DNA from 2 places in the Pedococcus sp. P2_D7 genome. Region 2 is predicted to be linked to the other one. Evidence: predicted binding sites of a transcription regulator. Region 2 holds the regulator's gene; the other holds the start of a gene.

Region 1 (11,884 bases), on a different contig from region 2:
TCCAGCCCGACCTCGTCATCGTCGACTCGGTGCAGACCATCGCCAGCGGCGAGGTCGAGGGCTCCGCGGGCAACGTCACCCAGGTGCGCGAGGTGGCCGCCTCACTGATCCAGGTGGCCAAGGCCCGCGGCATCGCCACCATCCTCGTCGGGCACGTCACCAAGGACGGCTCCATCGCCGGTCCTCGCGTCCTCGAGCACCTGGTCGACGTCGTGGTGCAGTTCGAGGGCGACCGGCACTCGCGGCTGAGGCTCGTCCGGGCGGTCAAGAACCGCTACGGCCCGACCGACGAGGTGGGCTGCTTCGACCTCTCCGACGTGGGCATCGTGGGCCTTCCCGACCCCAGCGGCCTGTTCCTCTCCCGAGGCACGCTGTCGGTCCCCGGCACCTGCGTCACGGTCACGCTCGAGGGCCGTCGGCCGCTGATGACGGAGGTCCAGGCGCTCGTGGCCAAGAGCGAGATCCCCACGCCGCGACGCGCGACGAGCGGGCTCGACTCGGCCCGCGTCTCGATGATCATCGCCGTGCTCGCCAAGCGGGCGCAGGCGCCGATCGGCAACGCCGACGTCTACCTCTCCACCGTCGGTGGCGTCCGCCTGACCGAGCCCGCCTCCGACCTGGCCATCGCCCTCGCCGTGGCCAGCGCGGTCAAGGACCAACCCCTGCCCGACCACGCCATCGCGTTCGGCGAGCTCGGGCTGGCCGGCGAGATCCGACCCGTCTCGGGCATGCCGCGACGGCTCGCCGAGGCCGCCCGGCTCGGGTTCCGCACGGCCTACGTCCCGACCGGGGTGCTGGGCAGCGGACCGACGCCCGATGGCATGCAGGTCGTGGAGTGTGACGACATCCGTGGCGCGGTGCGGGCCGCCCTGCAGCCGGCGCACGGTTAGACTCGCGCCAGACCGGACCGGCGGCACCAAAGGGGTTTGACCAGTGGATCTTCGCGAGGACGACGCGCTGCGCGCCACCCTCGCCGCCGTGGCACCGGGTACCGAGTTGCGCGACGGTCTGGAACGCATTCTCCGTGGGCGCACTGGTGCCCTCATCGTGCTCGGGCACGACCGCACCGTGGAGCAGCTCTCCACCGGTGGCTTCCCCCTCGACGTCGAGTTCTCGGCCACCCGGCTGCGCGAGCTCGCGAAGATGGACGGCGGCATCGTGCTCGATCGGGAGGCCTCGCGGATCCTGCGCGCCGCCACCCAGCTGGTGCCCGACCCGTCCATCGAGACCAGCGAGTCCGGCACCCGGCACCGCACCGCAGAACGGGTGGCCAAGCAGACCGGCTACCCCGTCATCTCCGTGAGCCAGTCGATGCGCATCGTCGCCATCTACGTCGACGGCGGACGCCACGTCCTCGAGGACTCCAGCGCAATCCTCTCCCGCGCCAACCAGGCCCTGCAGACCCTCGAGCGCTACAAGTCACGCCTCGACGAGGTCACCGGCACCCTCTCGGCGCTCGAGATCGAAGACCTCGTCACGGTCCGCGACGTGGCCAGCGTGCTCCAGCGCCTCGAGATGGTGCGCCGCATCCGCGACGAGATCTCCGGCTACGTCGTCGAGCTCGGCGTCGACGGCCGGCTGCTGACCCTCCAGCTCGAGGAGCTCACCGGCGGGCTGGGCAACGACCGCGAGCTCGTCATCCGTGACTACCTGCCGGTCACCAAGGCCGACCTCACGCTCGAGCAGGCGATGGCGGCCCTCGAGGAGCTGACCTCGACCGAGCTGCTCGACCTCGCCGCCGGGGCCAAGGCCGTGGGCTTCGCGGTCGGTGGCGACGCCCTCGACTCGGCCGTGAGCCCGTGCGGCTTCCGGCTGCTGAGCAAGGTGCCCCGACTGCCGGGCGCCATCGTCGACCGCCTGGTCGAGCACTTCGGGAGCCTCCAGAAGCTGCTGGCGGCCAACCTCGAGGAGCTCATGGACGTCGACGGCGTCGGCGAGGGCCGCGCCCGGGCCGTCCGTGAGGGCCTGTCCCGCCTGGCCGAGTCGAGCATCCTCGAACGCTACGTGTGAGCACCGGCACCGCTCCCGAACGTCTGCACCGCGAGGTGCTGGAGTGGTACGCCGTGTCCGCGCGCGACCTGCCGTGGCGACGACCCGACGCCACGGCGTGGGGCATCTTCGTGTCCGAGGTCATGCTCCAGCAGACCCCGGTCGCCCGGGTCGAGCCGGTCTGGCACGCGTGGCTCTCGCGCTGGCCGACCCCGAGCGCGCTGGCCGCCGACGCCCCGGGTGAGGCGGTGCGCGCGTGGGGTCGGCTCGGCTACCCGCGACGCGCGCTGCGGTTGCACGCCGCTGCGGTCGCCATGACCGAGCGCCACGACGGCGCGGTCCCGGCGACCGAGGCCGAGCTGCTCGCCCTGCCCGGCGTCGGCACCTACACCGCCGCCGCCGTCGCGACCTTCGCCTTCGGCGAGCGCACCACCGTCGTCGACACCAACGTGCGCCGCGTGCTGGCTCGCGTCGTCGGCGGTCAGGAGTATGCCGCGCCGTCGCCGACGCGGGCCGAGCTGACCGTCGCCGCCGGGCTGGTGCCTGCCGACGCGGCTCGGGCACGGACGTGGAGCGTGGCGGTCATGGAGCTCGGGGCGATCGTCTGCACCGCCCGTGCGCCCCGGTGCTCGGACTGCCCGGTCGCCGACCTGTGCGCCTGGCAGCTCGCCGGCCGGCCGGCTCACCAGGGTCCGGCCCGCAGGGGTCAGGCGTGGGAGGGCACGGATCGCCAGCTCCGCGGCGCACTCCTGGCCGTGCTGCGCGCCAGCACCGACCCCGTGCCTCGGTCGGCACTGGAAGCGTTGTCGGACAACGAGGTCCAGCGCGAGCGGTGCCTCGACTCCCTGGTGGCCGACGGCCTCGTCGAGCCGCTGCCCCGCGGTCGCTTCCGGCTGCCGGCCTCGCGGGAGGCGAGCTGAGGTGAGCGTGCCCCCCGGCGACCCCCCACCCACCGCTGCCACCCCCGGATCGAAGACCACCGGTCGCCGGGCCGCCCGGGCGCTGCGCGTCGGGGCAACCCGCACGGGTCGGGTCGTGGGGCGCGGCACCCTGGCCGGGGCGAGGCTGGCGGGGCGGGGCAGCCGGGCCGGGGCCCGCCGGGCCCGCGCCTACACCCACTCGGCCGGAGCCGGCGAGAGCGGGCTCGCGCGGCTCGTGGAGCTGCACTTCGTCAACCTGATGGGCGACGCCGCGCTCACCGTCTCGCTGGCCGGCACCATCTTCGCCATCCCCACCGACGAGGCCCGGGGACAGGTGGCCCAGTTCCTCGTCCTCACGATGGCACCCTTCGCGCTGCTCGCCCCCTTCATCGGACCGCTGCTCGACAGGTTCCGGCACGGTAGGCGCTGGGCCATCGGCACGACCCTCGCGCTCCGCGCCTTCCTGTGCTGGGTGCTGGCCGGGGCCGTCGCCAACGACTCGCCCTGGCTGTTCCCGGCGGCGCTCGGCTGCCTCGTCGCCTCGAAGGCCTACGGCGTCACCCGCGCCTCGGCCGTCCCCCGGCTGCTGCCACCCGGCTTCAGCCTGGTCAACGCCAACTCCCGCAACGCGCTCGCCGGGGTCGCTGGCATGGCCGTGGGTGGTGGCCTCGCAGGGGCCGTCGCCCGAGTGGGCCCCGAGTGGTCCCTGCGGCTGGCGTTCGTCATCTACGTCGTGGGCACCGTGCTGGCGATCCGACTCCCCTCCAGGGTCGACTCCAGCACCGGCGAGCAGGACATCGAGGACACCGGCCCGCTGCCCGTCCCGCGCCGCGAAGGCCGACGGCTCGGGCTCTTCCAACGGCTCCGGGCCCGGGTCGCGGCCCTCCCGGTGACGGTGCTCACCGCCCTCTGCAGCGCCATCGGCGCCCGGCTGCTGACCGGGTTCCTCACCCTGTTCATGGCCTTCCTCATGCGCGAGCACCCCCTGCCCGGGCACAGCGGCACCTTCGTGCTCGCCCTCGTCGTCGGCGCGGCCGGCGCGGGCAACGCGCTCGGCACCGTGGTCGGCAACACCCTGCGCCGGCTGCGGCCCGACCTCATCATCGCGGTGGCCCTGATCGCCGACGTGCTGGCAGCCCTCGCCGCGGCGCTGTTCTACTCGCTCACCACCCTGCTGGTCCTCGGGCTGGTGGCAGGCCTGGGGGCGCAGCTGATCAAGCTGAGCAGCGACGCCGTCGTGCAGCGCGACATCGACGAGACGGTCCGCACCAGGGTGTTCGCGTGGTCCGAGACGGTCCTGCAGATCGCCTGGGTGATCGGCGGGGGGATCGGGATCGCGCTGCCCCTGATCCCGCGCCTCGGCTTCGGCGTCATCTCCGCGCTACTGCTCCTGGTGCTGGCCACGTCCGTGCGGATCAGGATGACCCGCCACCACCGACCGCACGCCACCCCACTCCCGGGCTAGAGAGTTCTCAGCATGCGGGTGTTGCCGAGGGTGTTCGGCTTGACCCGCTCGAGGTCGAGGAACTCGGCGACACCCTCGTCGTAGGAACGGACGAGCTCGGCGTAGACCTCGGGCTCGACGGCCTGTCCCTCGATCACGTCGAAGCCGTGTCGGGTGAAGAAGTCCACCTCGAAGGTCAGGCAGAACAACCGCTCGACCCCCAGCGCCCTCGCATCGCTGACGAGCGCCTCCATGAGCAGCGACCCGACCCCGTGGCCCTTGGCTTCGGGCCGCACCGCGAGCGTGCGGATCTCGGCGAGGTCCTCCCACATGACGTGCAGGGCGCCGCAGCCCACGACGACCCCGTCCTGCTCGGCCACCCGGAACTGCTGGAGGGCCTCGTAGTAGGTCACGGCGTCCTTGGACACCAGCACCCGGGAGTCGGCATGCGGCCGGACGATCTCGCGGATCGTCCGGATGTCGCTGGTGCGCGCCGCCCGGATCGTGACCGGCCCGGCCGGCGTCGCGGCGCCAGCGGTGTCGGGCTCAGGCACCGCGGGCTCAGGCGCGGTGGGCTCAGGCGCAGTGGGCTCAGGCGCAGTGGGCTCAGGCGCGGTGGGCTCAGGCGCGGTGGGCTCAGGCACCGAGGCGGCCGTTCTTCATGTCCCGGAAGATCGACCTCGCCCCCGAGCCGAGCAGCACCACGGACTGGCCCTCGCGGGTGCCGATCGCGCCCGGGACGACCTTGTTGGGCACCCCGGCCCCGGTGTTCACGTAGAGGCTGGCGCACAGGTTGAGGACCTCGCCGACGGTGAGGTCGGTGCTCAGGTGGGGCCCCATCTTCGACAGCAGGCCGGCCAGGGCGCCCGGCCCGGCCTTGCGCGCCATGACCATGCCGGCCTTGATCAGCGCGCCCTGGTTGGCGGACCGGCCGAAGTCACCGTTGGGGAGGTGCTTGCGCTCCCTGGCCAGGGCCAGCGCGTGCTTGGCGTCCAGCTTGTTGGTGCCGGGCTTGACGATCCGGAAGCCGTCCACGCTCTGCACCGAGCGCGACGCGACGAACACGATGCCGCCGAGGCTGCGCACCATCGCCCGGAACCCCTTGAAGCCGGTGATGACGTAGCCGTCGATCGGCACGCCACTGGCGCGCTCGATGGTCGTGACCATGCCGCCGACCCCACCGAAGACCAGGGAGGCGTTGACCTTGGCGTTTCCACCGGTCGACAGCGGCACCCACGAGTCGCGCGGGATGCCCACGATGCCGCCCACACCCTTCTTCGCGTCGACACCGATGATGTGGAGCGCGTCGCCGCGGCACTTGGTGACCGGCTGCGGGTTGCGGGCGTCCGATCCGATCGCGAGGATCCGCATGGTCGGGAACGGCGGACGGTAGACCGACAGCGACGGCCACCAGCCGCCGACGACCTTCCAGGCGGTGCCCTCCTTGACCAGCAGCGTGAGGTCCTTGCCCTGCACCACGGTCGCGATGGGCGAGCCCTGCCAGGTGCCGGTGGAGCCGGTCACCTTGAGTGGGGCGGTGCGGGTCTTCCGCTTCCCCAGGGCCGCGCCCACGCTGGCGGTGGTGACGGACACCCGGCCCCCGAGGTAGAGAGCGCTCATCGCCGCCAGCAGGTCGGCAGGCAGTCCGGCTCCGGTCACCCCCGGCGGCGCAGCGGTGGCGCTGCTCGTCGTCGACGACGGCGTCGTGGTGCTGCTCGACGCGGCCGGCTTCGGCTTGTCGCTCGAACAGGCGGCGATCGTCAGGGGGGCGGCGAACAGCCCGAAGAGGAGCGTACGGCGGGGGAGGGAGGACTCAGACACGCGCTCCAATGTATGCCGCGACCCGCCGCCGATGCGAAACGGTCCGCCGGCGGGCCGCCACGGGTTCGCCCGCGGCATACCGGACCCGCGCACGGCCGGGGGGACGACGAGGTGGCCCGGCATGGCGACCCAGGCCCAGCTGCGCGAGCTCAAGGACGCCAGGGGCGCAGCGGCCGACCGGCTCTGGCTCACGCTGATGACGGCCCACCACGAAGGCGCGCTGCGGATGGTGGTCCAGCAGCACCGTGACGGCACCGACGATGTCGTGACGCAGATGGGCGACGAGATCCACGTGACGCAGTCAGTGCAGATCGGCTACCTGCGCGAGATGCTCGACCGCCTCGCCTGAGCTGTCCCGGCCACCCGCCCGTCGCTAACTCATGCAAAAGGCGAGTTAGCGCCCCTCATGGGTGTCGCTAACTCGCCTTTTGCATGAGTGGCCGACAGGCGAGGTATGCCGCGTGGTGACCACGCGGCATACCTCGCCTCGATCGTGCTTGGGGTCGTGCCTCAGCCGGCGTCGGCCGAGTCGCCCACGGTCTCCACGACCGGGAGCTCGATGCTGCCCGGGTGCGGGGTGCCGACGAAGGTGAACGTGCCGCTCTTGCCCTCGCCCTCCGCCCCGACGAGCACCAGCTCGCCGGCCTTGAGCTCGCCGTAGAGGATCTTCTCGGACAGGACGTCCTCGATCTCGCGCTGGATGGTGCGACGCAGCGGGCGCGCACCGAGCACGGGGTCGTAACCCTTGAGGGCGAGCACGTTCTTGGCCTCGATGGTGAGCTCGATGCCCATGTCCTTGTCCTTGAGCCGCTTGTCCAGCTTGGCGATCTCGAGGTCGACGATGGCGACGATCTCTTCGCGCGTGAGCTGGGGGAAGACGATGATGTCGTCGACGCGGTTGAGGAACTCGGGACGGAAGTGCTGCTTGAGCTCGTCGGTGACCTTGTTCTTCATGCGGTCGTAGTCACTGCGGGTGTCCGCGCCGGCCGAGAAGCCGAGCGAACCCTTGGTGATGTCCCGCGTGCCGAGGTTGGTCGTCATGATGATGACGGTGTTCTTGAAGTCGACCATCCGGCCCTGGGAGTCGGTGAGGCGGCCGTCCTCGAGCACCTGCAACAGCGTGTTGAAGATGTCGGGGTGGGCCTTCTCGACCTCGTCGAACAGCACGACGGAGAACGGCTTGCGGCGGACCTTCTCGGTGAGCTGGCCGCCCTCTTCGTAGCCGACGTAGCCGGGGGGCGAGCCGAAGAGCCGCGAGACCGTGTGCTTCTCGGAGAACTCCGACATGTCGAGCTGGATGAGGCTGTCCTCGTCGCCGAAGAGGAACTCGGCGAGCGTCTTGGCGAGCTCGGTCTTACCGACACCGGTCGGACCGGCGAAGATGAACGAGCCACCGGGACGACGCGGGTCCTTCAGACCGGCGCGGGTGCGACGGATCGCCTGGGACATCGCCTTGATGGCGTCGTCCATGCCGACCACGCGCTTGTGCAGCTCGTCCTCCATGTGGAGCAGTCGGCTGGACTCCTCCTCGGTGAGCTTGAAGACCGGGATGCCGGTGCTGGCAGCCAGGACCTCGGCGATGAGCTCCTCGTCGACCTCGGCCACGACGTCCATGTCGCCGGACTTCCACTGCGTCTCGCGCTCCGCCTTGGCGGTGAGCAGCTTCTTCTCGTCATCACGCAGGCTGGCGGCCTTCTCGAAGTCCTGGCCGTCGATGGCCGACTCCTTCTCCAGCCGCACGGCCGCGATCTTCTCGTCGAACTCGCGCAGGTCCGGCGGTGCGGTCATCCGGCGGATGCGCAACCGCGCGCCCGCCTCGTCGATCAGGTCGATCGCCTTGTCGGGGAGGAACCGGTCGTTGATGTAGCGGTCGGCGAGGTTGGCCGCGGAGACGAGGGCGCCGTCGGTGATGGACACCCGGTGGTGCGCCTCGTAGCGGTCGCGCAGGCCCTTGAGGATCTCGATCGCGTGGCTGAGCGTGGGCTCGGCGACCTGGATCGGCTGGAACCGGCGCTCGAGGGCCGAGTCCTTCTCGATGTGCTTGCGGTACTCGTCGAGCGTGGTGGCACCGATGGTCTGGAGCTCGCCACGGGCCAGCATCGGCTTGAGGATGCTGGCCGCGTCGATCGCGCCCTCGGCGGCACCCGCACCCACGAGGGTGTGGATCTCGTCGATGAACAGGATGATGTCGCCGCGGGTGCGGATCTCCTTGAGGACCTTCTTGAGCCGCTCCTCGAAGTCACCGCGGTAGCGGCTGCCGGCGACGAGGGCGCCGAGGTCGAGGGTGTAGAGCTGCTTGTCCTTGAGGGTCTCGGGCACCTCGCCCTTGACGATGTCCTGCGCCAGGCCCTCGACGACGGCGGTCTTGCCGACGCCGGGCTCACCGATCAGCACCGGGTTGTTCTTGGTGCGGCGGGACAGCACCTGCATGACCCGCTCGATCTCCTTCTCACGCCCGATGACCGGGTCGAGCTTGCCCTCACGGGCAGCCATCGTGAGGTTGCGGCCGAACTGGTCGAGCACGAGGGAGCCCGCGGGGGTGCCCTCCTGCTGGACGTTGCCGGCCAGGCCGGCGCCCGAGCCGCCCTCCTTGCCCTGGTAGCCGGAGATGAGCTGGATCACCTGCTGCCGCACGCGGTTGAGGTCGGCGCCCAGCTTGACGAGGACCTGGGCGGCGACGCCCTCGCCCTCGCGGATGAGGCCGAGCAGGATGTGCTCGGTGCCGATGTAGTTGTGGCCGAGCTGCAGCGCTTCGCGCAGGCTCAACTCGAGGACCTTCTTCGCCCGGGGCGTGAAGGGAATGTGGCCACTGGGGGCCTGCTGGCCCTGGCCGATGATCTCCTGCACCTGCTCGCGGACCGACTCCAGCGAAATGCCGAGGCTCTCCAGAGCCTTGGAGGCGACGCCTTCACCCTCGTGGATGAGACCGAGCAGGATGTGCTCCGTGCCGATGTAGTTGTGGTTGAGCATGCGCGCTTCTTCCTGCGCGAGCACGACCACCCGACGGGCCCGGTCGGTGAACCGTTCAAACATCTTCTGCTCCTGCCTATCGAGATCACCTCGATGCTATCCGTGCGACGCGGACCCGGCGTACGCCTTCCGTTGACCGATACCTGATCGGGACGAAATAAGCCCTGTCGAACGACTCGTTGGGGGAACGCGGGGCACTCCCCCACTGTTCCCCGCCCTGAGCCGAGTCGGCTCATGTTCGCCGTGGGCGGACGCCGGGGGTATGCCGCGGGGCCGGGTTCAGGCCGCGGGGCCAGCCACCCGGCATACCTCCCTTTATCGGGTGTAGGGACTTGGTTGCGCTTCACCCGAGAACGCTTCTGGGGTGAAGCGCAACCTTCCTGCTCAACCCGATAAAGGTGAGACGGGGTATGCCGCGTGAGACGGGTATGCCGCGGACGCCGGGGTATGCCGCGGGGCCGGGTTCAGGCCGCGGGGCCCTTCTTGCGCACCTCGTCGACGTGGGCCATCGCCTCGCGGAGCTCGCCGAGCCAGCTGTCGGACTTCTCGCCGACGAGCTTGACGCACCAGGCCAACGCCTCGGAGCGCGACTTCGCGACACCGGCCTCGACGAGGGTGTCGAGCACCTTGCGCTCGGACTGGCGCAGCCGCGTCATGACGGGGGCCGCCAGGTGGGTGAAGAGGGCCTCGGTCTCGCCGACCCGCACGCCCCACGAGACCTTGCGGCCGCTGAGGTGCTCCAGCTCGCGCGCGATCTCGATGCGCCGCTCGCGGGTGTCCTCACGGAAGGACTTGATCCGGCCGCGGGCGGCGATGGTGCGGTCGGTGTCGTCGGGGTCGTCGCCGAGGTCGGGCTCGGCGAGGTCACCGATGATGATGAGCTCGTCGCGGTCGCGGGTGACCTCGACGGGGCCGGTGAACCAGTCGGTGGGGAGTCGGCCGGCCAGCCAGGCTTCCGCAGTGGTCTTGGTAGTCATGTAATGATGATTACACCGTTACGGTGGTAAGGGAATGGCTGTCCGCTGTCGGCGAACTCGGGCCCCGCCAGCAGGGCCCGGCTCCTCAGCGCGGACGCTGGTCGCTGATCCGCTTCGCCTTGCCGAGCGAGCGTTCGAGGGCGTGCGCTCGAGGACCTCGACCCGGATCGTGACACCGACCCGGTCCTTGACCTTCGTGCGCAGGGCGCCGGCCATGAAGGCCCGTTGCTCGGCCGTCGAGTCGGCGGCCGAGGCCTCGACCTGCACGGTGAGCTCGTCCATCCGACCCGGTCGGGTCAGCACGCAGAGGTAGTGCGGCGTCAGCCCCTCGATGCTCAGCAGGTGCTCCTCGATCTGCGAGGGGAAGACGTTGACCCCGCGCACGATCATCATGTCGTCGCTGCGCCCGGTGATCTTCGCCATCCTGCGGAACTGCGGGAAGGCGGTCCCCGGCAGCAACGTCGTGAGGTCCCTGGTGCGGTAGCGGATGACGGGCATCGCCTGCTTGGTGAGCGACGTGAAGACGAGCTCCCCCTCCTGCCCGTCGGGGAGCACCTCCCCGGTGACGGGGTCGACGACCTCGGGGTAGAAGTGGTCCTCCCAGATGTGCAGGCCGTCCTGGGTCTCGCCCGACTCCTGGGACACGCCCGGACCGATCACCTCGGACAGCCCGTAGATGTCGACGGCGCGGATGTTGCTGCGGCGCTGGACCTCCTCGCGCATCTGCTCGGTCCACGGCTCGGCGCCGAAGATCCCGATCTCGAGCGACGTCGACTTCGGGTCGATGCCCTGCGCCTCCATCTCGTCGAGGATCCCGAGGAAGTAGGACGGGGTGACCATGATGATCCGCGGCCGGAAGTCCTGGATGAGCTGCACCTGCCGCTCGGTCATGCCACCACTCACCGGCACGACGGTGCAGCCGAGCCGCTCCGCGCCGTAGTGAGCGCCGAGCCCGCCGGTGAAGAGGCCGTAGCCGTAGACGACGTGCAAGAGGTCGCCAGGTCGCCCGCCGGCCGCCTCGATCGAGCGCGCCATCACCTGCGCCCACATGTCGATGTCGTCGCGGGTGTAGCCCACGACCGTCGGCTTGCCCGTCGTGCCGCTCGAGGCGTGCACCCGCACCACCTGCTCGCGAGGCACGGCGAACATCCCGAACGGGTAGTTGTCGCGCAGGTCCGCCTTGGCAGTGAACGGAAAGCGCGCGAGGTCGGCCAGCTCGTGAAGGTCGTCGGGTCGGATGCCTGCGGCGTCGAACGCGGCCCGGTAGTGCGGCACGTTCTCGTAGGCGTGGGACAGGCTCCAGCGCATCCGGTCCAGCTGGAGCGAGCGCAGTTCCTCGACGGTGGAGACGACGTGGTCCATGTCCAGCAATCTACGGCCGCGTCCCGGTCGTCGGTATGCCGCCGTGACCGGCCGGCGCCGAGGACGGCGCGACCCTGTCTCGCGAACCTGAGAGTTGCCCGTGAATCCCGGTCTCCCGTATCGCGCGACGAGGATCGGACGTACGCTCCCAAAGGTGGACCGGCTCGGCTCGCCTCTTGTCGTCGATCCGCCCCAGGGGGTGGCCGACGAGGACCCGCGCGCCCCGGGTCGGCGGGCCCGGCTGACCCGGTTTGCCCAAGCCCACCGGCGCTGGCTGGTGGCAGTCCTCCTCGTCGCAGCGCTGCTCGTCGTGGGCACCTACGCACTGACCCGAGGACCGGAGACTCCCCCAGTCACCGCCTCCGACGTCGACAAGGCCGTCCAGGGCGGCATCGCCAAGG
Region 2 (11,884 bases):
GGCGCCCTGTCCGTGGCCTGGTCGACGTGGCTGCTCGGGGGCCACGACACCGACACCGCCTTCACCGCGGGCCTGCGGGTGCTCATCATCGTCTTTCCCTCGGCCGTGTTGATCCAGCACGTCGACGCCGACGCCCTCGGCGACCACCTGGGGCAGCGGCTCCGGCTTCCCGCCCGCCCGGTCGTGGCCGTGGCCGCGGCACTGCAGCGGGTGCACACCTTCGGTGAGATCTGGTCCGAGATCGCCCGGGCCCGCCGGGTGCGCGGCATCGGAGCCTCCGCGCGCTCGCCGCGATCGGTGCTCGCCGAGCTGTCGGCCCTGACGATCGGCATGCTCGTCCGCTCGTTGCAGTCCGCGGCCGCGCTCGCCGTGGCGATGGACTCGAGGGGGTTCGCCACGGCATACCGGCGCACCTGGGCGGAGCCCGCCCCTTGGCAACGAGCCGACTGGCTCGTGGTCGCCGCCAGCGTGCTCCCTCTCGCGGTGGCGGTCCTCGTTCGCTGACCCGAGTGCCGGCTTCGAAGACCTCGTGCGGCGCGGTGGGTCATGCATCCACGGAGAGGCACAGATTCCGAAGTGTAGCCTATGAATCGCCCGGAGTGTAGTTCAATGGGTTCTCAAAGTGTAGCCTTCAGGACGCGTGAAGTGTAGCCTGACTGCATGGGCACCCTCGCTGGCACGGCGCGTGAATACCGACCACGTGTGCTCGATGAAGTCCTGAAGCTCCGCTTGCAGTCCGCCGGCGCAGTACTCGTCGAAGGTCCCAAAGCGTGTGGCAAGACGTTCACGGCCGAGCAGTTCACGGCGAGCCAGGTGTACCTCGATACCGATCAGGGGGCCTTGGAGGCGGTCCGTGTCGACCCTGCGCTCGTCCTCAACGGCCACCCTCCTCAGCTCGTCGACGAATGGCAGCTCGAAGCCACCCGCGTCTGGAACCACGTCCGCAGCGAAGTGAACCGGCGCGCTTCCCCAGGCCAGTACGTGCTGACCGGATCAGCCGTGCCCGAAGACGACGCACGGCGCCATACCGGAGCTGGGCGATTCGCCCGTCTCATCATGCGCCCGATGAGTCTGTTCGAGAGCGGGCACTCCAACGGGGCCATGTCCTTGGCAGCCTTGCTCGCCGGTGAGCGGCCCACTGCCACCGCGCCTCTCACTGTCCCCGACATCGCCGAGCTCGTCGTCCGGGGCGGCTGGCCACTCAACCTCAACCTGCCCATCGCTGCCGCCGCGCAGGCCAACGCCGACTACGTGCGCACCATCGCCGAGGTCGACATCTCCCGTGTCGATGGAAGCCGGCGCAACCCCGCCCTCGTCCAGCGACTCCTCCAGGCGCTGGCTCGCAACGTCGCCATGGAGCAGAAGATCGCCAGGCTGGCCGCCGAAGTCGAAGGCGAAGAGGGCACCATCGCGCGCACCACCATCTACGACTTCCTCGATGGGCTGCGACGACTCATGGTCCTGGAGGAGCAGCCGCCGTGGAGCACCCACCTGCGGTCCCGGGCGACCCTGCGCACCGCTAGCCGGACCCACCTGATCGACCCCTCTCTGGCGGCGGCCGCGGTGGGTGCTGGACCGAACCGGCTGCTGGACGACCTGAGCTACCTGGGACTCCTCTTCGAATCCTTGGTCGTCAGGGACGCCCGCGTCTACGCAACCCCACTCGACGCGACCATTCACCACTACCGCGACAGCGACTCCCTCGAGGTCGACATCGTCATCCAGCTTCGGGACGGCGGTTGGGGAGCCTTCGAGGTCAAGCTCGGCGGGGAGCAAGGCGTCAACGACGGAGCGGCTGGTCTGCGCAGGTTCGCCGCCAAGGTCGACACAGACAAGATCGGCAAACCCGCTGTCCTCGGCGTCATCACCGCGGCGGGCGGCTACGGCTACACGCGCGAGGACGGCATCGTCGTCATCCCGATCGGAGCCCTGGGGCCGTAGCGTGGCCTGGTGCCGGCGGCGGAGACCTCTTGCGGCGGACTGGCGACCGGAGCAAGGTGACTTCCATGAACCGTGTCAGCGACGCCGCGGGCCCCTCCTCACCGGAGCAGATCCGCAACGTGGTCCTGGTGGGAGCGAGCGGGGCCGGCAAGACGGCACTGTTCGACCAGCTCGTGGCGGCCCGGATCCCGGGCCGCCGCGCTCGTGAAGGGGGCGACCTCACCGCGACCCAGTCCCTGACGGCCGCCTCGATCCCGAGCGGTGAGGTCACCCTCAACCTGTTCGACACCCCCGGGCACCCCGACTTCATGGGCGACGTGCGGGCCGGGCTGCGCGCCGCCGACGCGGCCATCTTCGTCGTGGCCGCGGCTGACGGCGTGGACGAGCCGACCCGGCTGTTGTGGCGTGAGTGCGAGGTGCTCGGTATGCCGCGCGCCGTCGCCATCACGCGCCTCGAGCAGGCGCGGGCCGACTTCGAGGCGACCGTCGCCGGGTGCCAGCGGGCGTTCGGTGACGCAGAGCCACTGGCCTTGCCGCTGGTGGTCGACGGCGCGGTCACCGGACTGCTGAACCTGTTGCGCCGCAGCGTGACCGAGCAGCGCCCCGGTGGCGGTGAGGCCGACCGGGAGCCCAGCACCGACGAGGGAGAGCTGATCGACGCCCAGCGGGGCGAGCTGATCGAGTCCGTGATCGAGGAGTCCGAGGACGAAGGGCTCCTCGAGCGCTACCTGGGGGGCGAAGAGGTCGACACCGAGGCCGTCTCCGGCGACCTGCGCCTCGCCATCGCGACGGCCCGCTTCTTCCCGATCCTGCCGACCCACGCTCCGAGCGGCATCGGCGTCGGGGCGCTCCTCGAGCTGTGCGAGAGGGGTTTCCCGTCTCCTGTGGGGGCAGCCGTGCCCACGGTCTACACCCCGGCTGGCGGTGACTTCGGCCCGGTCACCTGCGACCCCGCTGGCCCACTCGTGGCCGAGGTCGTGCGCACGACGACCGACCCGTTCGTCGGACGTCAGTCACTCGTGCGGGTGTTCTCCGGCACGCTGCGACCCGACGATCCGGTGCACATCTCCGGTCACCTCCAGCACTTCGCGAGCCACCTCGTGGACGAGCACGCCGACCACGACACCGATGACGAGCGGATCGGACCACTCTCAGCGCCCGTGGGCGACGAGACGCGACCGATCGCCGCCGGGATCGCCGGTGACGTGGTCGTCGTCGCCAAGCTCGCCGGTGCCGAGACCTCGGACACGTTGTCGCGCAAGGACAAGCCGGCCCTCGTCGAGCCCTGGCTGCTGCCCAACCCGTTGCTGCCCGTGGCGATCCACGCCAGGTCGAAGGGCGACGAGGACAAGCTCGCGACCGCGTTGCAACGGGTGGTGGCCGAGGACGTCACGATGCGGCTCGAGCACAACGCCGAGACCCACCAGCTCGTGCTGTGGGCGATGGGCCCGGCGCACGTCGACCAGCTGATCGCCACCCTCGACTCCCGCTACCACGTCCCCGTCGAGGTCGAGCCGGTGCGCACCTCGTTGCGCGAGACCTTCGTCCGGCCCACCAAGGTGCAGGGCCGGCTCGTGAAGCAGTCGGGTGGGCACGGCCAGTACGCCGTCTGTCACCTCGAGATCGAGCCCCTGGAGCGCGGCGCCGGCATCGAGTTCGTCGACAAGGTCGTCGGCGGCGCGGTGCCCCGGAACTTCATCCCCTCCGTGGAGAAGGGCGCCCGGAACCAGCTCGAGAGAGGGGTGCTGGCTGGCTACCCCGTGGTCGACGTGCGGATCACCCTCGTCGACGGCAAGGCCCACTCGGTCGACTCCTCCGACATGGCGTTCCAGACCGCGGCGGGCATGGCGTTGCGTGAGGCGGCCAACGACTCCACGGTCGCCATGCTCGAACCCGTCGACGAGGTGCACATCGAGGTCAGCGACGACGCGGTCGGCGGGGTCCTGGCCGACCTGCGCGGCCGTCGGGGCCAGGTGCACGGCACCGAGCCCTCCGACGTGGGTGGGCGCACCGTCATCCACGCGGAGGTGCCGGCCCACGAGCTCGCCCGCTACCCGGTCGACCTGCGCTCGGTCTCGCACGGCACCGGCACCTTCACCCGCAGCTTCGTCCGCTACGACTACATGCCACCAGCCCTCGCCCGCGAGGTCACTGCCGGCTGACGCCGCGCTCCGTCCACCAGCGGGTCGTGGGTCAGCCGAGGACGCTGAGTGGTGTCTCCGACCGGCCGCGCCGCACGAGGTAGCCGTGCCAGAGCAGCCGCGCCGCGGTCGAACGGTGCGGTCGCCACCTCTCGCCCAGCGCCTCCAGCGCGGCCTGGTCGGGCACGTCGTCGAGCCCCAGTGCCTCGGCCGCAGCAACCTGCAGTGCTCGGTCGCCGACCGGCCAGAGGTCCGGACGGCCCAGGCAGGCGAGCAGGTAGACGTCGGCCGTCCAGCGTCCGATGCCCGGCAGGGCGATGAGCGCTCGTCGCGCCTCGTCGTCGGACAGGGCGACCAGCCCGAGCAGGTCGAGCTCGCCGGTCACGACCGCGGCGGCCAACGCCCGCAGGTAGCGATCCTTCTGGCGGGACACCCCGTCGACCCGCAGGTCGTCCGGCGTGGTCTCGAGCAGGGCTTCGGGCACCATCGTGCCCACGCGCTCGAGCACCTTGCGATACGCCGCGGCCGCCGACGCGAGCGAGACCTGCTGCTCGAGGATGAACAGGACCAGGCTCGCGAAGCCTGGTGGCCGCAGCCACAGCGGAGGTATGCCGTGGGCGGCCACGAGCGCGGCGAGGTCGGCGTCGTGGGCCGCCAGCCCGGCCACGGTGCGCGCGAAGAGTCGGTCGTCCACGAGCGGCGACGCTACCCGAGCGGAACCGAACCAGCCGGGGGTCAGCCGGCGCGTAGTCTGCGGCGCTCGTCGCGCAGGGCCTGGAGCTCGGCCCAGTAGTTCCCGGTTGGGTCGGTGTCGGCGCGCGAGACCTCAGGAGTCCGCCCGGGGGCGGACGGGGTGGGGACCACCCTCAGGTGTGACGGACGCTTCTCGGCCATGACGCACACGGTAGGTGGACCCACTGACAGTCCACGGGGCATACCTCGGACGGACGGGAAGGTGCCACGACCGGATCCCTCATCCGGCAGAGGCGGTCGGCTGACGCGCAGGGTGTCGACGTAGCGTGAGAGCCCGACGGTGAGGAGGTGCGGCTGATGCGGTGGACCAGGCTCGCCGTGCCCCTCCTGGCCGTGTCCGTGCTCGGTGGTGCCGGGCTGGCCGTCGCGGGGTCGAGCGGCACCCCTGCGCCGCCACCCCTCGAACGGCTCGACAAGGTCGTGCTGCTCGGTGACTCCTACTCGGCGGGCAACGGTGCCGGGGGTTACGTCGACGCGTGCTTCCGCACGCCGCTGAGCGCAGGACGCCGGTATGCCGCGCAGGTGCGGGCCGTGGTCGTCGACGTCTCGTGCAGCGGGGCTGTCGTGGCGGACCTGACCCACGCCCGTGACCAGGCCCACCCCGCCCAGGTCGACGTCGTGGACCGCACGGCAGACGTGGTGGTGCTGACCATCGGCGGCAACGACGTCGGCTTCGGGAGCATCGTGCTCCAGTGCTTCCTGTTCGGCACGGGCACTGCCGACGGGGGCTGCGCCGACGGCATCTCCCGCGCGAACCGCCTACTGCCCCAACTGCAGTCCGACCTCACCGTCGCGCTCACGCAGGTGCGCTCGCGGATGCGGCCCGACGCGACCCTCGTCCTGCGCAGCTATCCCCTCCTCGCGCCCGACCGACCGCTGATGGAGCAGGGCGGCTACGACGCGAACCGCGGGATCCGCGCGCTCGGGAAGGCCGGCACGGCGGTGCAGCAACGAGTGGTCGACGCCGTCAGGGCATCAGGCCCCGGGCGTGAGCGCACCTACCTCGACACCTCGGCCGCGACCGTCTTCGCGGGCCACGAGCTCGGCGCCAAGGCCCCGGCCGGCTCGAAGGCAGGCCCGTGGTTCGTCGGGTTCGGCACCAAGGGCGGACGACAGGCGGAGGTCTACCACCCCAACCCGGCCGGCTGGGCCGCCTGGGGCGACTCGCTGACCCGGTTCCTCGCCACCCACACCCCCTGACCCCCCGACTTCTGGCCACTGGTGCCTCAAGACCACTCCGAAACCCGCCCGTTGTGCGACACCGTCGGCCAGAAGTCGCGGGCGGATTGCTCGCTCCGGGTCAGCCGCGAGAGGCTGGCCGCATGCCCGAGGTGTTCGCAGGTCTCGTCGACGTCCATTACGGCTTCATCGACCTCTACTCAGACCCGGACGGCAGTGGCGACGAGTCCGACGACCTGGTCGGGGCGCGCCGCGGTCAGGCCAACGGGCTCGTCGGCGCGCAGGTCCCGCACCAGCTCGGCATGGTGACGGGGCTCCACACCGGCGAGGTCCCCCTGGTCGTCACGTGGAGCGAGGACGCGCCCGAGGTCGACGAGGAGTGGGAGGACGTCGTCGAGGTCTCGGTCGAGCTGTCCACGCCCGACCTGACGATCGCGACCTTCGAGAGCGCCTACGGGTGCACGATCCCCCAGCCCGGGTGGCACCGGGCGCGCTACTGCGTCGCCGGGATGGACGAGGGGCAGGAGCTCGACACCCCGGAGGATGACGAGACCGCGCCCGACCGCTACCTCCTGCAGCTCTGGCCGGCCCCGCCCGAGCCGGACGCCGTCCTCCGCGAGGGCAGCGAGATCGCCGCCTACTGGCACGGCGTCGCCCGCGGCGAGGACTGACCGACAGATCCTGTCATCTGCGGGAACAATCTCCTCCCGCACGAAGTTGAGCGAAGTGAACGCAAGTTTGGCGCTTGGATTTGCCATGTGGCATACCGGCTCCTAACTTGAGTGCAGGCAACTCAACCCCAACGCAACAGGAGATTCACCATGGCACGTGCGGTCGGCATCGACCTCGGTACCACCAACTCGGCCGTCGCCGTCCTCGAGGGCGGGGAGCCGACGATCATCGCCAACGCGGAGGGCGGTCGCACGACCCCGTCCGTCGTGGCGTTCTCCAAGGGCGGTGAGGTGCTGGTCGGCGAGATCGCCAAGCGCCAGGCCGTCACCAACGTCGACCGGACGATCCGTTCCGTCAAGCGCCACATCGGCACCGACTGGAAGTCGCCGGAGATCGACGGCAAGACCTACACCGCGCAGGAGATCAGCGCCCGCATCCTGCAGAAGCTCAAGCGCGACGCCGAGTCCTACCTCGGTGAGGACGTGACCGACGCCGTCATCACCGTCCCCGCGTACTTCGACGACCACGAGCGCCAGGCCACCAAGGAGGCCGGTGAGATCGCCGGCCTCAACGTCCTGCGCATCATCAACGAGCCCACCGCCGCGGCGCTCGCGTACGGCCTCGACAAGGGCAAGGAGGACGAGCTCATCCTCGTCTTCGACCTCGGTGGTGGCACCTTCGACGTGTCCCTCCTCGAGGTCGGCAAGGACCCGGACGACGGCTTCTCGACCATCCAGGTCCGCGCGACCAGCGGTGACAACCAGCTCGGTGGCGACGACTGGGACGAGCGCATCGTCAACCACCTCCTCACCACCGTGAAGAACACCTCGGGTGTCGACCTGTCCAAGGACAAGATCGCGATGCAGCGGCTGCGGGACGCGGCGGAGCAGGCCAAGAAGGAGCTCTCCTCCTCGACCAGCACCAACGTGTCGATGCAGTACCTCTCGATGTCCGAGAACGGCCCGATCCACCTCGAGGAGACGATCAGCCGCGCCCAGTTCGAGCAGCTGACCAAGGACCTGCTCGACCGGACCCGTCAGCCGTTCCAGAACGTCATCAAGGACGCCGGCATCGCGCTGTCCGACATCGACCACGTGGTCCTCGTCGGTGGCTCGACCCGCATGCCCGCCGTGAGCACGCTCGTCAAGGAGCTCACCGGCGGCAAGGAGCCCAACAAGGGCGTCAACCCCGACGAGGTCGTGGCCGTGGGCGCGAGCCTGCAGGCCGGTGTCCTCAAGGGTGAGCGCAAGGACGTCCTGCTCATCGACGTCACGCCGCTGTCGCTCGGCATCGAGACCAAGGGCGGCCTGTTCACCAAGCTCATCGAGCGCAACACGGCCATCCCGACCAAGCGCTCCGAGGTGTTCTCCACTGCCGAGGACAACCAGCCGAGCGTGCTGATCCAGGTCTTCCAGGGCGAGCGTGAGATCGCGCAGCACAACAAGCAGCTGGGCACCTTCGAGCTCAGCGGCATCGCGCCGGCTCCGCGTGGCGTGCCGCAGGTCGAGGTCACCTTCGACATCGACGCCAACGGCATCGTCAACGTGTCCGCCAAGGACCGCGGCACCGGCCAGGAGCAGAAGATCACCATCTCCGGTGGCTCCGCCCTCGCCAAGGAGGACATCGAGCGGATGATCAAGGAGGCCGAGGCCCACGCCGACGAGGACAAGAAGCGTCGCGAGGAGACCGAGGCCCGCAACACCGCCGAGAACCTCGTCTACTCGACCGAGAAGTTCCTGGGCGACAACGCCGACAAGCTCCCGGCCGACGGTCGTGCCGACGTCGACGCTGCCCTCGCGGACCTCAAGGAGGCCCTGAAGCCGGAGTCGGGCGCCACGCCCGAGGACATCTCGGCCAAGACCTCGAAGCTCTCCGAGGAGTCTCAGAAGCTGGGCACCGCGATGTATGCCGCGGCCGCCGAGTCCGAGCAGGCCGGCACCGCTGGTGACGGCGCGGCTCCTGACGACGCCGGCTCCGCCGACCCGGGTGCGTCCGACGACGACGTGGTCGACGCCGAGGTCGTCGAGGACGACGAGGAGAAGAAGTGACCGACCAGGCCCCCACGCCTGACGGTGCCGAGGGGGTGGTGGGCGCCGGCGAGACCGCCCCGCCCACCACCGCCGCGGCGGCCCCGCTGCAGGGGGACATCCTCGACGAGGGTGCCGGCCCGCAGCGCGCCGGTGACGCCACCGAGCCGGCCGGCGAGGAGTCGTCCGACTCGGCCGACCTCCATCCCGACACGGTTCTTGCGGGGGAGCGGCTCGCCGACCTCCAGCGCCTGCAGGCGGAGTACGTCAACTACAAGCGCCGCGTCGACCGTGACCGGGCCGTCGTGCAGGAGCGTGCCGCCCAGTCCGTCATCGAGGCGTTGCTCCCGGTGCTCGACGACATCCACGCGGCGAGGGAGCACGGCGACCTCGCCGACGGACCGTTCGCGGCCATCGCCGACAAGCTGGAGTCCACCCTCGGCAAGTTCGGGCTGGAGCGCTACGGCGTGGCCGGTGAGCAGTTCGACCCGAACCTGCACGAGGCGCTGATGCACACGGCCTGGCCGCAGGACGGTTCGGTGCAACCGACCGACTCGACCACCGTGGTCCAGGTGCTCCAGCCCGGCTACCGCGCCGGCGAGCAGATCCTGCGTGCCGCGCGCGTCGCCGTGGCCGATCCCGAGTGACGGCCGCATCATTCACAGCATGACCCGCGTCCCGTCGGCCGGCCCGTGCCGCGCCACCCGCGCAGGCCGGGCCGACCGGCCGGACGAAGCCAGGACCACGCAGGAAGGAGGGCGCCGACATGGCTAGCCAGGACTGGTTCGAGAAGGACTTCTACGCGATCCTCGGCGTCCCCCAGGACGCCGACGACGCGGCGATCAAGAAGGCCTACCGCAAGCTCGCCCGCACCCACCACCCCGACAAGAACCCCGGGGACACCGCTGCAGAGCAACGGTTCAAGGACATCGGCGAGGCGAACTCGGTGCTGGCCGACCCCGAGAAGCGCCGGGAGTACGACGCCGTCCGCCAGATGGCCCGGGGCGGCGCGCGGTTCACCGCCGGTGGTCCCGGCGGCGGAGCGGGGGGCTTCGACGACGTGTTCTCCTCGATGTTCGGTGGCGGGAGCAGCGGAGGCGGCGCCCGCGTGCGGTACTCGACCGGTGGCGGCGGTGAACCCAACCTCGAGGACATCCTCGGTGGGATGTTCGGAGGAGGCGGCGGCCCGGCATACGGGGGCACGGGTTTCCGCGCTCCCCAGGGACCGCGCAAGGGCGCGGACCTGACCGCGCGCACGAGCCTGCCGTTCCGCGACGCCGTCGAGGGTGCCACCGTCACCCTCAGCACCACCGGTGGCGGCCAGATCACCACCCGGATCCCGCCCGGGGTCAGGGACGGACAGAAGATCCGCCTGCGCGGCAAGGGCCAGCCCGGCGACTCCGGGGCGCCTGCGGGCGACCTCATCCTCACCGTGGCGGTCGAGAAGCACCCGGTCTTCGGCCGGGAGGGCGACAACCTCACCATCGAGCTCCCGGTGACGTTCGCCGAGGCGACCCTCGGCGCCACCGTGGCCGTGCCCACCCTCGACGGCTCGACCGTCAAGGTGCGCGTCGCACCCGGCACACCCAGCGGCCGGGTGCTGCGGATCAAGGGCCGTGGCGTGCCGGTGAAGGACAAGCCGGGTGACCTGATGGCGAAGGTCAGCATCGTGGTGCCGCAGCGGCTGTCCGACGAGGCGATGGCCGCGGTCCAGACCCTGCAGACCCTCGACGAAGGGTTCGACCCGCGGGCAGAGCTCTTCGCCAACGCGAGGCGGTGACCGGTCGTGGACGACCCCCGCTCGTTCTCGCCTGACGACGACGCCCCGATCTTCGTCATCTCGGTCGCGGCCACCTTGGCCGGCATGCACGCGCAGACCTTGCGGCAGTACGACCGCCTCGGCCTGGTCAGCCCGTCGCGGACCCGCGGTGGGGGACGGCGCTACTCCGGGCGCGACGTCGCGATGCTGAGGGAGGTCCAGCGCCTGTCCCAGGAGGAGGGCGTCAGCCTCGCCGGCATCCAGCGCATCCTGGAGCTCGAGAACGAGGTGGCTGCCCTGCGCGGTCGGGTGCTCGAGCTCACCGACGAGCTGGAACGCTCGCGGCGCTCGTCCCAGGCGCGGTCGGCCTCCCGGGTGTTCGCCGTCGGTCCGACGGGTGACGTGATCGCGGTGCGGGCCGGGCAGCGGCCCCGGATGCAGCGCTCGCAGGCCTTGGTGGTCTGGCGCCCGAGCCAACCCTGACCCACACCGGTTGGCCCGCGGCATCCGCATTCCCACATCCCCGCTTCCCGGCATGCCAAGAGCCCCCACTCGCAGCAGGGTGGGGGCTCTCGGCATGCACCGGCGCTTGGGGGAGTGGCCGGGCAGGTCAGGCGGACACCTCGTCGCGCAGCGGCGCGGTGGCCAGGAGTGCCCGGTAGTCCTCGATCTGCAGCTCGCGCAGCAGCGCGGCGTAGACCTCAGGGCTGACGCGGAACTTGCTGCCGTTCTCGAGGTGCCGGATGTAGGACGGGTCCACCTCCACGGCCGCGGCGAGGTCAGCCACCGCACGACCCCTGGCCCGACGGATGACTCGCAGTGCGTAGCCGTGCACCTCGATCACGTGGTTTGGGGGTGTTTCCCTAGGCATGGCCATGAACATAGTCAGGAACGGCTGGTCCGGCAAGAGTTCTGCACAGGTGTCACCAGAATGCGGCGTGATCGCGTCGGCTGCCCCGGGTGTCGCCTCACACCGTGGCGGAGCCGACGGTCTTGGCGGGCCGATCCGTGACTGAGCAGGACTAGAAGTGACTGGGTGTGACTGGCAAGATGCGCAGCATGAATCGTGAGCAGCTCGAACGCCTCGGCCAACGCGTCGAACGGGCCCGTCTCGGCCACGGGTGGAGCAAGGAGCAGGCGGCCAGGGAGGCGCGCATCTCCTCCATCACGTGGAAGCGCGTGGAGGACGGGCTCGGGGTCCAGGACGTCAAGCGAGCCAAGGTGCTCGAGGTGCTCGGGTTGGACGACCGCGGTGAGCCTGTCGGTGGGCCGGCGCAGGATGGGGGCTACGTGACCGCCCCGGGTCAGCGGGTCCGGTCCGGGGTCAGCGACGAGGAGGTCCTCGCGCTGATCGACGACGTGAGGAGCAGGCTTGACGCCATCGAGCGACGCATCCGGGGTACCTGACCCCT

What was found. The regulator HspR, encoded in region 2, represses chaperone genes until heat shock. The targets are predictions, from matches to a motif close to AAGTTGAGTCNNNNNGACTCAACTT.
Region 1: the regulator HspR is predicted to act here: its motif matches at 9,359-9,383, upstream of AC1DWJ_RS06555 (ATP-dependent Clp protease ATP-binding subunit).

What each region holds. Positions count from the first base shown of each region.
Region 1 covers NZ_JBFUEH010000002.1:634,545-646,428, reverse strand. The annotation lists gene radA (DNA repair protein RadA) at 1-890, shown strand, start outside; gene disA (DNA integrity scanning diadenylate cyclase DisA) at 934-2,010, shown strand; gene AC1DWJ_RS06580 (HhH-GPD family protein) at 2,007-2,909, shown strand; gene AC1DWJ_RS06575 (MFS transporter) at 2,911-4,374, shown strand; gene AC1DWJ_RS06570 (amino-acid N-acetyltransferase) at 4,371-4,907, opposite strand; gene AC1DWJ_RS06565 (LCP family protein) at 4,990-6,174, opposite strand; gene AC1DWJ_RS06560 (DUF305 domain-containing protein) at 6,206-6,523, shown strand; gene AC1DWJ_RS06555 (ATP-dependent Clp protease ATP-binding subunit) at 6,685-9,207, opposite strand; gene AC1DWJ_RS06550 (hypothetical protein) at 9,609-10,121, opposite strand; partial or broken gene paaK (phenylacetate--CoA ligase PaaK) at 10,207-11,483, opposite strand; gene AC1DWJ_RS06540 (S1C family serine protease) at 11,638-11,884, shown strand, end outside.
Region 2 covers NZ_JBFUEH010000007.1:100,845-112,728, forward strand. The annotation lists gene AC1DWJ_RS17125 (ATP-binding cassette domain-containing protein) at 1-504, shown strand, start outside; gene AC1DWJ_RS17130 (ATP-binding protein) at 661-1,941, shown strand; gene AC1DWJ_RS17135 (elongation factor G-like protein EF-G2) at 2,007-4,103, shown strand; gene AC1DWJ_RS17140 (DNA-3-methyladenine glycosylase family protein) at 4,135-4,776, opposite strand; gene AC1DWJ_RS17145 (hypothetical protein) at 4,818-4,976, opposite strand; gene AC1DWJ_RS17150 (SGNH/GDSL hydrolase family protein) at 5,133-6,035, shown strand; gene AC1DWJ_RS17155 (hypothetical protein) at 6,158-6,685, shown strand; gene dnaK (molecular chaperone DnaK) at 6,836-8,734, shown strand; gene grpE (nucleotide exchange factor GrpE) at 8,731-9,360, shown strand; gene AC1DWJ_RS17170 (DnaJ C-terminal domain-containing protein) at 9,480-10,493, shown strand; gene AC1DWJ_RS17175 (heat shock protein transcriptional repressor HspR) at 10,500-10,955, shown strand; gene AC1DWJ_RS17180 (helix-turn-helix domain-containing protein) at 11,083-11,355, opposite strand; gene AC1DWJ_RS17185 (helix-turn-helix domain-containing protein) at 11,532-11,879, shown strand; gene AC1DWJ_RS17190 (ImmA/IrrE family metallo-endopeptidase) at 11,845-11,884, shown strand, end outside.